One region of the Paenibacillus xanthanilyticus genome, then DNA from elsewhere that is predicted to be linked to it. Evidence: riboswitches for the same ligand, from Rfam matches in the RefSeq annotation. Region 1 holds a riboswitch; the other holds the start of a gene.
What was found. Region 1 has a riboswitch for cyclic di-AMP ahead of ACFSKT_RS30780 (C40 family peptidase). Riboswitches for the same ligand answer to the same signal wherever they lie in the genome.

Region 2: it holds a riboswitch for cyclic di-AMP, as region 1 does, so the genes downstream of both, ACFSKT_RS13845 (TrkH family potassium uptake protein) here and ACFSKT_RS30780 (C40 family peptidase) in region 1, are expected to answer to the same signal.

The regions. Positions count from the first base shown of each region.
Region 1 is NZ_JBHUHA010000002.1:3,021,571-3,026,784, reverse strand. It holds gene ACFSKT_RS30790 (M1 family metallopeptidase) at 1-1,494, shown strand, start outside; gene ACFSKT_RS30785 (hypothetical protein) at 1,532-2,356, shown strand; cyclic di-AMP (ydaO/yuaA leader) riboswitch at 2,629-2,781, shown strand; gene ACFSKT_RS30780 (C40 family peptidase) at 2,786-3,286, shown strand; gene ACFSKT_RS30775 (hypothetical protein) at 3,544-3,987, opposite strand; gene ACFSKT_RS30770 (DEAD/DEAH box helicase) at 4,100-5,214, shown strand, end outside.
Region 2 is NZ_JBHUHA010000001.1:3,245,527-3,250,740, reverse strand. It holds gene uvrC (excinuclease ABC subunit UvrC) at 1-999, shown strand, start outside; gene ACFSKT_RS13850 (CPBP family intramembrane glutamic endopeptidase) at 971-2,611, opposite strand; cyclic di-AMP (ydaO/yuaA leader) riboswitch at 3,032-3,225, shown strand; gene ACFSKT_RS13845 (TrkH family potassium uptake protein) at 3,316-4,668, shown strand; gene ACFSKT_RS13840 (potassium channel family protein) at 4,682-5,214, shown strand, end outside.

The DNA of each region.
Region 1 (5,214 bases):
GGCAACGCGAGCGATAAGACGCTGGCCAAGCTGCGTCTGCCCGATGCGATCCCGCCCGGCGGCAGCGTCACGCTGAGGCTCGGCTTCACGGTCAAGCTGCCGCAGGTGTTCGCGCGGATGGGCTACCACGACGATTTCGTCATGGCCGGACAATGGTTCCCCAAGCTGGCCGCTTACGAGACGGCCGGCATGCGAGGCCGGACGGCCGACGGCTGGAACGCGCACCAGTATCACGGCAACTCCGAGTTCTACAGCAACTTCGGCATTTACAACGTGCGGATTAACGTGCCGGCGGACTATACGGTCGCCGCAACCGGCTTCCAGACGAAACCAACTAAAGCGGACGGCGGACGGCGGACGTTCCAGTTTTACGCCGACGACGTGCACGATTTCGCCTGGACCGCTTCGCCCGACTTCATCTATAGCGAAGAAGCCTACTCGACGACCGGCATTCCAGGCGTCCGCATTAAGCTCTACCTGGATCCGAAGCACGCCGAACACAAGGAACGCTACATGCATGCGGCCAAATCCGCGCTCGGCAAATTCGCCCAGTGGTATGGCACGTATCCGTATTCGACCTTGTCCATCGTCGTGCCGCCGGAAGGCGCGGGCGGCGCGGGCGGGATGGAATACCCGACGCTGGTTACGAGCTTCGAGGCCGATTCTCCCGATCCGTCCATCGACAGCCTGGAGCGCACGGTCGTGCATGAGATCGGCCACCAATATTGGTACGGCATGGTCGCCACCAACGAGTTCGAGGAAGCGTGGCTGGACGAAGGCTTCACCTCGTACGCGGAGGACAAAGTCATGGAGAGCGCCTACGGCATCGAGCCGAATCTGACGCTGGAAGCCAGCTATATGACCAACCCGGCCCCGCTCAAGCAGCTGTCATGGTCGTATCACAGTTCGGACAGCTATGCGGAGAACGTGTACATGCGTGCCAAGCTCGTGCTGATCGGCATTGAGAAGCAGGTTGGCGCTTCGACGATGCGCAAAATTTTGCGAACCTACTTCCAGAAGTATAAATTCAAGCACCCGTCCACGGCCGACTTCCAAACCATCGTCGAGCAGGTGACCAAGACGGAGTGGGACGAATATTTCAGCCATTTCGTGTACGGCAAAGATATGGCCGACTACGCGGTCGAATCGATCGCCGTGCGTCCCGTCGCCGAGAACGGGGACCGTCAGTATGAATCCACCGTGCTGGTCAAGCGGCGCGGCGGCGCCAACGGGCCCGTCCCGGTCGTGCTCCAGTTCGCCGACGGCACGACGATGCCGAAGATCTGGGAAGGCAGAGAAAGCCAGATGGTGTTCAAAGTGGTGCACCCTTCCCCGCTGCTCTATGCAACGGTGGACCCGGACTACGACAACGTGCTGGATAACCGGCATATCAACAATTACTTGAAGGCGGAGGTGCCGGAGAAAACGCGCACCCGGTGGGGAATCGGCTTAACGAAGCTGATCGAAGGCTTGTTTGCATCGCTGGCCTGGTAACGGGCGGCTGGATAGACAACGAAAGGAGGATCGAGGCATGAGGCGGCATTTAAAGCAAGGCTGGTGGCTGACGGGACAGCACTTTTTCATCGTCATCGTCCTGTTCCTGTACGAACTGTTGTGGGGCTTCTTCCTCTACCGGACCATCGATTCGATCGTGACGCCGCTGCTGCAGCGGTATCCCGGCGCCGAGGCCGGCGAGGACGCGGTAAGGCTGTTCTTGACGGAGGCGCAGTTCCAACTGATGAAGACCGACCTCATTCATCCTTATTTGTGGCTGTTCGCGACGCTGCTGGCCGGGCGCATGCTGATCACGCCTTTGGTCAACGCGGGTCTGTTCTATTCTCTTCACGCATCGGAGAGCGAAGGCGGCACGCGTTTCCTCGCCGGGATCCGCGCAGCCTGGAAGCCGGTTATGCTGCTCTACTTTCTCGAGGTCGCGCTGACGATCGTGCCGGGCATCTGGCTGGTGCCGCGTCTGTATGACGCGCTGATCGCAAGCGACACGCTCGCCGAGCTGAGCGCGAGCGCGCTGCCGCTGGCCGGCGGATGGTTCGCGGGGGCCGTGCTGCTGCACCTGCTGTTCCTGGCCATGCAGTTCGGCGCGGTGACGGGCAAAGGCGCCTTGGGCGGACTGGGCGAGGCGGCGAAGAAGCTGCTGCCTTTCGCCGGCATCTCCCTCCTCATGTGGGCGATCGGGCTGCTGCTCAGTCTCACGGCCGCCTCGGTGTCGATGCTGTGGGCCGGGCTGCTCGCACTGATTCTGCACCAAGGGTTCCACTTCGTGCGCACGATCATGAAGGTATGGACCGTCGCGGCGCAATTCGCGGCCTGGCAGTCGAATGAAGCCAAAGAAGGTTGAGAATTGAAGGCGAAGGGCAGTGCCGACAAGGTGCTGTCCTTTGCTGTTGGATTAGGAAGCTTGCGCGTGAAACGAAGGCGTATCGGGAAGGTTCGTGCCTGTATGGGGGCGCTAAGCGGAAGAACTGTCGATTGGACGGACGACCCTAGTAGGGAAAGAGAAAAAACGATACGATATAATAGCAAAAAAGTTGCACTCTTAGAATTCTAATGTGTGAACAAACTGTGAACTTAGAAGGGAAATTGTGAAAATGATCGAATTCATAACGCGGAATGAAAAAAATGCCGAATTCTCGCAAGAGAAACGGGGGAACCATCTTTGGGTGAATTGATCCCGGCGGATGCAGCAGCATACGCCCGAGGCGATCATAGGGTACCTTCAACCGAACCCCACAGCTAACCTCGTAGGCACCGGAAGGGGTTTCTATTCTTGAAGAAGTTTTCTGCTCTGCTGATTGGCCTGGCCATGATGCTCACGTTCCAAGCTGGAAGCGCATTCGCGGATTCCAAAATGGACGGCGTTATCGCCAATCTGATCGGCACGCCATACAACTATGGCGGCACCACGACCAAGGGGTTTGACTGCTCCGGATTCACGATGTACGTCTTCAAGAAATTGAACGTCTCGATCCCGCACGCGTCTTCCTCTCAATCCAAGCTGGGCAAGAAAGTGGCGAAAGCCGACTTGATCCCAGGCGATCTCGTATTTTTCAATACGAGCGGCAAAGGCATTTCGCATGTCGGCATTTACGTTGGAGACGGTAAGTTCGCTCACTCGTCTTCCAGCAAGGGCGTAACTATCAGCGGACTTAGTGATTCCTACTATCAGAAGCGCTATGTCACGGCCCGCCGCGTTATGAGTCCTGAAACTTTTGAGAAATATGCCGACGAGCCGTCGGACGAAGTGGTCGACACGACTGACGTCGACTAACTCGCGACCGGGATCAATCGCCCCCGCGATGATCCCAAACAACGAGCCGCCGTGTTTGTTCCCCCGGACAAGCACGGCGGTTTGCTGTTCCGCCGCGCGTGCCGGTATTAGTTCTTCTTCACCACTCGCGGCGACCTATGAAACAAGCCAGGGTCCATGATCACCGGTTTTTCAATAATTATTTGATTATTCGGATAATTTGAAGGGTAATATCATGCGTGGGCATATTGCGCGGGAAAGTCGCCGCTTATGCTTCGTTAACCATACGATCTACGGCCGTGAGCGCCGATCTCATAACGGACCCACCAAAACGTCCGCCCGACCTGTACGTCCAGCGCCGTCCCCACCTCCGCGAACAGCTGATGCAGCTCAAAAGCCGATGAGCACCCTTCGCCCCTTCGGTCGGCAATGACGACCATCGCCCCTTCTCCTAAACGCGCGTGCCACGCCTCCAGAAAGGCATGCCGCTCCTCGACCTTCAGTTCGCTCATGCAAAAGCAAGCCAGTCCCGCTTCATAGGTGCCCGATAGGCCTGTCAATTGGCCCGACCGGATCGTCTTGGTCGCCGGCGGCAGCAATCTCGGCGTTCGAGGTCCCGCGACGCGCAGCACCCGCCTGCCTTCGAGCGCGCGGCTAAGCGCATCCTCGACCTGCCTCCATTCGTTCCATCTCTCTTCCAACGTCTCCCGCCATCTTTGCATACATACCCTCCCGATTGGTGTTACTTCTAAAGGTATGAGACGCCGCTCAGTTTCTGAACCAAAAACAGGTATAATGAGAGCATCACTTCTTCCTGAAAAGGAGCTGACTTCGATGCCTTCTTCCTCCGATGCGCTGCAAGGCTTTCATCCTATCCTGGCCGGCTGGTTCGACCGCGCGTTCGGCGAGCCGACCGACGTCCAGCTGCAGGCATGGGCGTCCATTCGAAGCGGCGCGCATACGCTGATCGCCGCCCCGACCGGGTCGGGCAAAACGCTCGCGGCGCTGCTGCCCTGCCTGGACCTCATCGTCCGCGACAAACAAGCGTCCGGCGGCAGCTGGTCCGGCGGCGTGCGCACCTTGTACATCACGCCTTTAAAGGCGCTCAACAACGATATCCAGCACCATCTGGTCGGCTTTATCTCGGAGATTGAGCAGTACGCGGGCGAACGGGCCGCGGAAGGCGGGAACGGCGGCGAATGGCCGGGCGTCACGACGGCCGTCCGTACAGGCGACACGCCTTCCGCCGAACGGGCGCGCATGGCGCGAAGGCCGCCCGAGGTGCTCGTAACCACGCCGGAATCGCTGTATTTGCTGCTGACCTCCGCGAAAGGACGGGCCATGCTGCGGACCGTCCGCTCCGTCATCGTGGATGAGATTCACGGCATCGCCGGAGACAAGCGCGGCGCGCATTTGACGCTCTCGCTCGAGCGGCTGACCGCGCTATGCGAGCACCGCGTTCAGCGGATCGGCGTCTCGGCGACCCAGAAGCCGATGTCGCGCATGGCGAGATTTCTCGGCGGGTGGGAGGCTGCGGATAGCATGGCCGAGCCGGATGATCGAGCTAGTCAAGGCTTGCCGGATAACGATTCGCCGGTCTCTGCGAATTGGACTGCTGCCCGCCTCGGCGAGGAGACGGATGACGCGCAGCCGCTTCGGCACGCGCTGGGCTACCGACCACGGCCCGTCTCGATTATCGAGAGCCTGATGGCCAAAACGATGCACGTGCGCGTGACGATGCCGGACTTCAGCCGATTCGCGCAATCGCGCGAGGCGGCGGTGTGGACGCCGATCGTCGAACGGCTCCTGCAGCTGATGGCGGGCGCGACGTCCGTGCTGCTTTTCGTGAACAGCCGGCGGCTGTGCGAGCGGCTTGTGCTGCGTCTGAACGAGCAGGCGGGGGAAGACTTCGCCCGCGCCCACCACGGGTCGCTGGCGCGCGATCGGCG
Region 2 (5,214 bases), on a different contig from region 1:
GGAACTTCGGAGGGCCAACAAGCGGACGGAGCGGCGGAGGCTGAAGCGGCGGTGGCCGCCGAAGCGAGAGAGGCCTCGGCGAATCCGGACAACGTGCTTCCTTCCATGGAGGCGGACGAAGAAGACGAAGCGCCTGCCGGCAGCGCGGCGGACGAAATCCGCGGGGCGCTGCAGAAGTGGCTCAAGGTGAAGGTGTTCATGCCGCAGCGGGGCAAGAAGCGGGATGTCGTCCAGATGGCGAGCAACAATGCGAAGGTCGGGCTGGACGAGAAATTCCGCCTTATCGAGCGCGACGAGGAACGCACGAGCAAGGCGGCCGACGGGCTCGCCGAAGCGCTCGGTCTGCCGCATGTCCAGCGTATCGAGGCGTTCGATAACTCGAATATTCAAGGGACGAATCCGGTATCGGCGATGGTCGTCTTCATCGACGGGAAGCCGGACAAGAACGAGTACCGCAAGTATAAGGTCAAGACGGTCCAAGGGCCGGACGATTATGAGACGATGCGCGAGGTTATCCGCAGGCGCTATGAACGGGTGCTCAAGGAAGGGCTGCCGCTGCCGGACCTGATTGTCGTCGACGGTGGCCGGGGGCAGATCTCCGCCGCGCTGGAGATTCTGGAGCATGAGCTTGGCTTGACGGTTCCGGTGTGCGGCATCGTCAAGGACGACAAGCACAAGACGGCGCAGCTGATGACCGGCGATCCGCCGCAGATCGTGCCGATGGCGCGCGACAGCCAGGAGTTTTACCTGCTGCAGCGCATTCAGGACGAGGTGCACCGTTTCGCGATTTCGTTCCACCGCGAGCAGCGGGCCAAGTCGATGATCGCCTCCAGACTGGACGCGATCCCGGGCATCGGGGAGAAGCGGCGTAAGGCGCTGCTGAAGCATTTCGGCTCGATCAAGAAAATCAAAGAGGCCGGAATCGAAGATTTCCGGCCGCTGTCGATCGGCGAGAAGCTCGCCGCCCAAATTATTGAAGCGTTGAGGGAGGAACCGTGAGGGGCGGTTTCCTCCCTTTTCGCGTGCCCAATCGCCGCAATACGGCGGCTACGCCGACAGGCAGCACGATGTAGAAGAGGCCAAGCGCGATGTTAACCGGCTGTCCAAGGAACATAAGCGAGATCGCCATCATGACGGAGTCGAAGATGGCGTGCGCGAAGATGACCGCGGCCAAGCCGAAACGCAGGAAGAAATAACTAAATAGAAGGCCAAGAAGCGTAAGCTCGATCAATCTTGTCGTCGAGGGATAGATGGCGTACGTCACGTGGCCGAGCGCCCATATCACCGTTGGAATCAGCGCCGCGACGAACGTGCTGCGCAGCCACTTCTTCAGCAGGCCGATCGCGAAGAAACGGAAGACGGCTTCCTCCGAGATAGCCGCGCACCAGGCCAGCAGCGGGAACAGCCACGGGGCCCCGAAATTGTAGGGCGATTGCATGACGTCGGTCGTGGCCCATGCATCCGTCGCATTTTCCAGAATGAGCAGAATGACCGTCTGCACCGCAAGCAAGATAAACGCGAGGAGATAGCCGAGTTTCATGCTGTTCCACATATGCTCGCCATAGCCCCGCTCGCTGCTTCTCGGCCACAGCTGCCATCCCATGGAACGCCATAGACCGTCTCCGCCCACGAGCGAGAAATAGACCGACGCCGCCATGACGACCGTGATGAAGCTTTGGACGATCATGCCGATCAGCGCGACGGTGCGGGCGTTCTCCATTTCGCCGAAGCTTGCGGCCAGGCCGTCGATCATATTGAAATTGTTGATCAGATAAAACCCGAGGAAGATCGCGGCCACTAGCCAACCTCGGACGAACGACGTGTGCTTGCGATAAAGCGCGGCATAGATAACGGCCAGAATAAACAGGACGAGCGACATGAGCGTGCTGCCGAACAGCGATAACGAAGAAGCGAGCGCATCCTGTTCCTCCACATACGCTTCATAGTCGGCCGGTACCTGGAAAACGGGGGCGTATCTCGTTACCAATACGCCGCCATCCGGCTTTGACTCCGTGCCGATCAGAAGCGAGAGCTTCGCCTCGCCGATGGCCTCGCCGGCGACGTCGAGCCGTACGTCGCCTTCGCGGGTCAGCTGCTTCTGCGCTTTGAGCGCATCGCGCTTGAAGCCCTGCTCGATGGCGAAGTCGACCGCCGCCGCGATGCGCTGTTCCGGTTCAGGGAGCGCCGCGTCCGCCGCGTGGGGCTTATGCCAGCTGATGATTTGGCCGCTCTCCATATGTACGTAGACGTATAATTCGCCGGAGTATTCGCCTGGCAAGGTCGACGTTACCTGATAGGTATCGGTTGGGAATTTCCGGTCGTACCGGTCCCCGTAGTCCTCTGTCAGCTTTTCTTTCGCCAGATAGCCGTAAAGCAGCTTATCGGATTGATGGTACGCGCGCGAGGCGTTCGGCGCTAGGCCGAACTGCTCCGTCAGGAAGGCTGCGGAGCGCCGCTCGGCCTCCGATTTGGCGATGACCTTCTCGGATCCGGAGCCGAAGAAAGCGCCCGCGGTAGCCGGCAAGACTTGAACCAGCAAATAGAGGATCGCGCTTACGGCTGCCAGCCAGCTGTAGAGCTTCCAGTTCGGTGTAACCTCGATTCGATTCAATGCGAGCAACCCGCCTTTCGGACATGAAATCTTTTTGAAGGACAGGACATATAAGATTCGCTTCTATACTCCTGTCTCCATCTTGTATTTCTCCATTGCTGATTTGCTCAATCAGCCTTGCTGCTGCATTCCCAATCTCCGGATTGGGTACGCAAACCAATCAGCTCTGGCTGAATGCTGCATTCCCAATCTCCGGATTGGGTACGCAAACCAATCAGCCTTACTTGTACCCTATCATAAGTAAGCGCTAAATTGTCAGTTAATACATTAAAAAAGAAATGCGCGCGAGATAATTGGCCGATAATGCAACAACGGGGACGATTTCTCGTACGCCCGTACGTATTTTGCCGCATTTCGGTTCAATATCTGCGTGTACGGTGCTTGGTGTTTTTGACAGGCGGACTTATAATGAGTAGCAATTGAAGATTACAGCCGAATTTCGTATGAAAACGGGGGAACCATAACGCTGTCTGACAGTGCGCGCTTCGCGGCCTGCTTGCAGATGGCATGGGGTGAATTTCGCGACAGGACCGCTAGGTCCAAAGAAGCGAATAGGGCTGCCTTTCCAGGCCCGAATCCGTCAGCTAACCTCGTAGGCTTATTTGGAATGGGACCGACGGCGCAAGCATTGGGGATCCAGTGCTTTTTTTTGTGCCCAAAAACGGGTAAACGATCTTATATCCTAAAAAAGGTAAGGTGCCGGAATGGCCGATTATTTCAAGATCTCCAAGTGGTCGCCGCCGCGTGTTCTCGTGACCGGGTTCGGGCTCATTATTCTGCTGGGCGGCTTTCTGCTCACGCTGCCCTTCGCCTCGCGGGACGGGACGTATACGCCGTTCATCGACGCGGTGTTCACCGCTACCTCGGCGACGTGCGTAACCGGTCTCGTCACGGTCGACACGGGCAGCCACTGGTCCATCGCCGGTCAGATTATTATCGTGGCGCTCATCCAGGTCGGCGGCCTCGGGTTCATGACGATGGCGACGCTGTTCGCGATCGTGCTGCGGAAGCGGATATCGCTCAAGGAACGGCTCATTCTGCAGGAAGCGATGAATCAGAGCAGCATGGAGGGGATCGTAAGGCTTATCCGCAAAGTGATTTTCTACTCACTGGCGATCGAGCTGATCGGGGCAACGCTGTTCGCGTTTCGCTGGTCGTTCGATATGCCGCTTGGTCAAGCCATCTACTTCGGCGTCTGGCACGGCATCTCCATGTTCAATAACGCCGGCTTCGACCTGTTCGGGCAGTTCGGCACCCCCTATGTCAGTTTTACGGGCTACGTGGACGACCCGATCGTAAATATGACCGCCATGCTGCTGATTATCTTGGGCGGTATCGGATTTATCGTCATGTCGGATGTTATAGAGTATAAGCAGCGCAGGCGTCTATCCCTCCACAGTAAAGTGGTGCTGTCGATGTCCGGCGCCTTGCTGGCCATTGGCGCGATCGTCATCTTTATCTTCGAGTTCACCAACCAGAAGACGCTGGGGTCCTTAAGTTGGGACGGCAAAATTTGGGCCGCGATGTTCCAATCCGTCTCGCCGCGCACGGCTGGCCCGAACACGGTCGATCTGGCGGCGCTCCGGCAGGCGTCGCAATTCTTTATCGTGCTGCTCATGTTCATCGGCGCATCGCCGGGCTCAACCGGGGGCGGTATCAAGACGACGACGTTCACCACCCTCGTCGCCGCCGTTATCGCCATGATCCGGGGCAAAGAAGACATCGTCCTCTTTAATATGAGGCTGGCCCGCGATCGCGTGCTCAAGGCGCTGACGATTACGGTGCTGTCGCTGGCGCTCGTCCTCGCGGTCACGATGGTGCTGTCGACGACAGAGGATCAGGCATTTCTCAAAATTTTATTCGAGACGACCTCCGCCTTCGGCACCGTCGGTTTGTCGCTCGGCGTAACGCCCGAGCTGACGTTGATCGGCAAAATATTAATCAGTCTCACGATGTTCGCCGGCCGGCTTGGCCCGCTCACGCTCGCTTACGCGGTCGGTCCGCGCGCGGAGAAAGAGCTGTACAGATACCCGGAAGGGAAAATTACGATAGGTTAGGGGAAACCATGAAATGAAGAAAAATCAGTTTGTCATCATTGGTCTGGGACGTTTCGGCTCGAGCTTGGCCAAGGAGCTGGTCAAATTGGGGTACGAGGTGCTCGGCGTCGACAAGGACGAGGAGGCGGTGCAGGATCTAAGCCAAATCCTCACGCATGCCGTCGTGGCGGAAGCAACCGACGAAGACGTGCTTCGCTCGATCGGCGTGCGCAACTTCGACTGCGGGGTCGTGGCGATCGGCGACGATATCCAGGCGAGCATCCTGACGACGATTCTACTCAAGGATCTGGGCGTCAAGAAGGTGGTTGGCAAGGCGATGACCGAGCTGCACGGCCGCGTGCTGGAGAAAATCGGCGTCGACCGCGTCGTCTATCCGGAGCGGGACATGGGCATTCGCGTCGCGCATCAGCTCGTATCGCCGAATTTGCTCGACTATATCGAGCTGTCTAAGGACTACACGATCGCCGAACTGGCGGTTCCCAAGTGCCTGAACGGCAAATCGCTGCAGGAGCTTAATCCGCGCGGACGCTTCGGCTGCAGCATCGT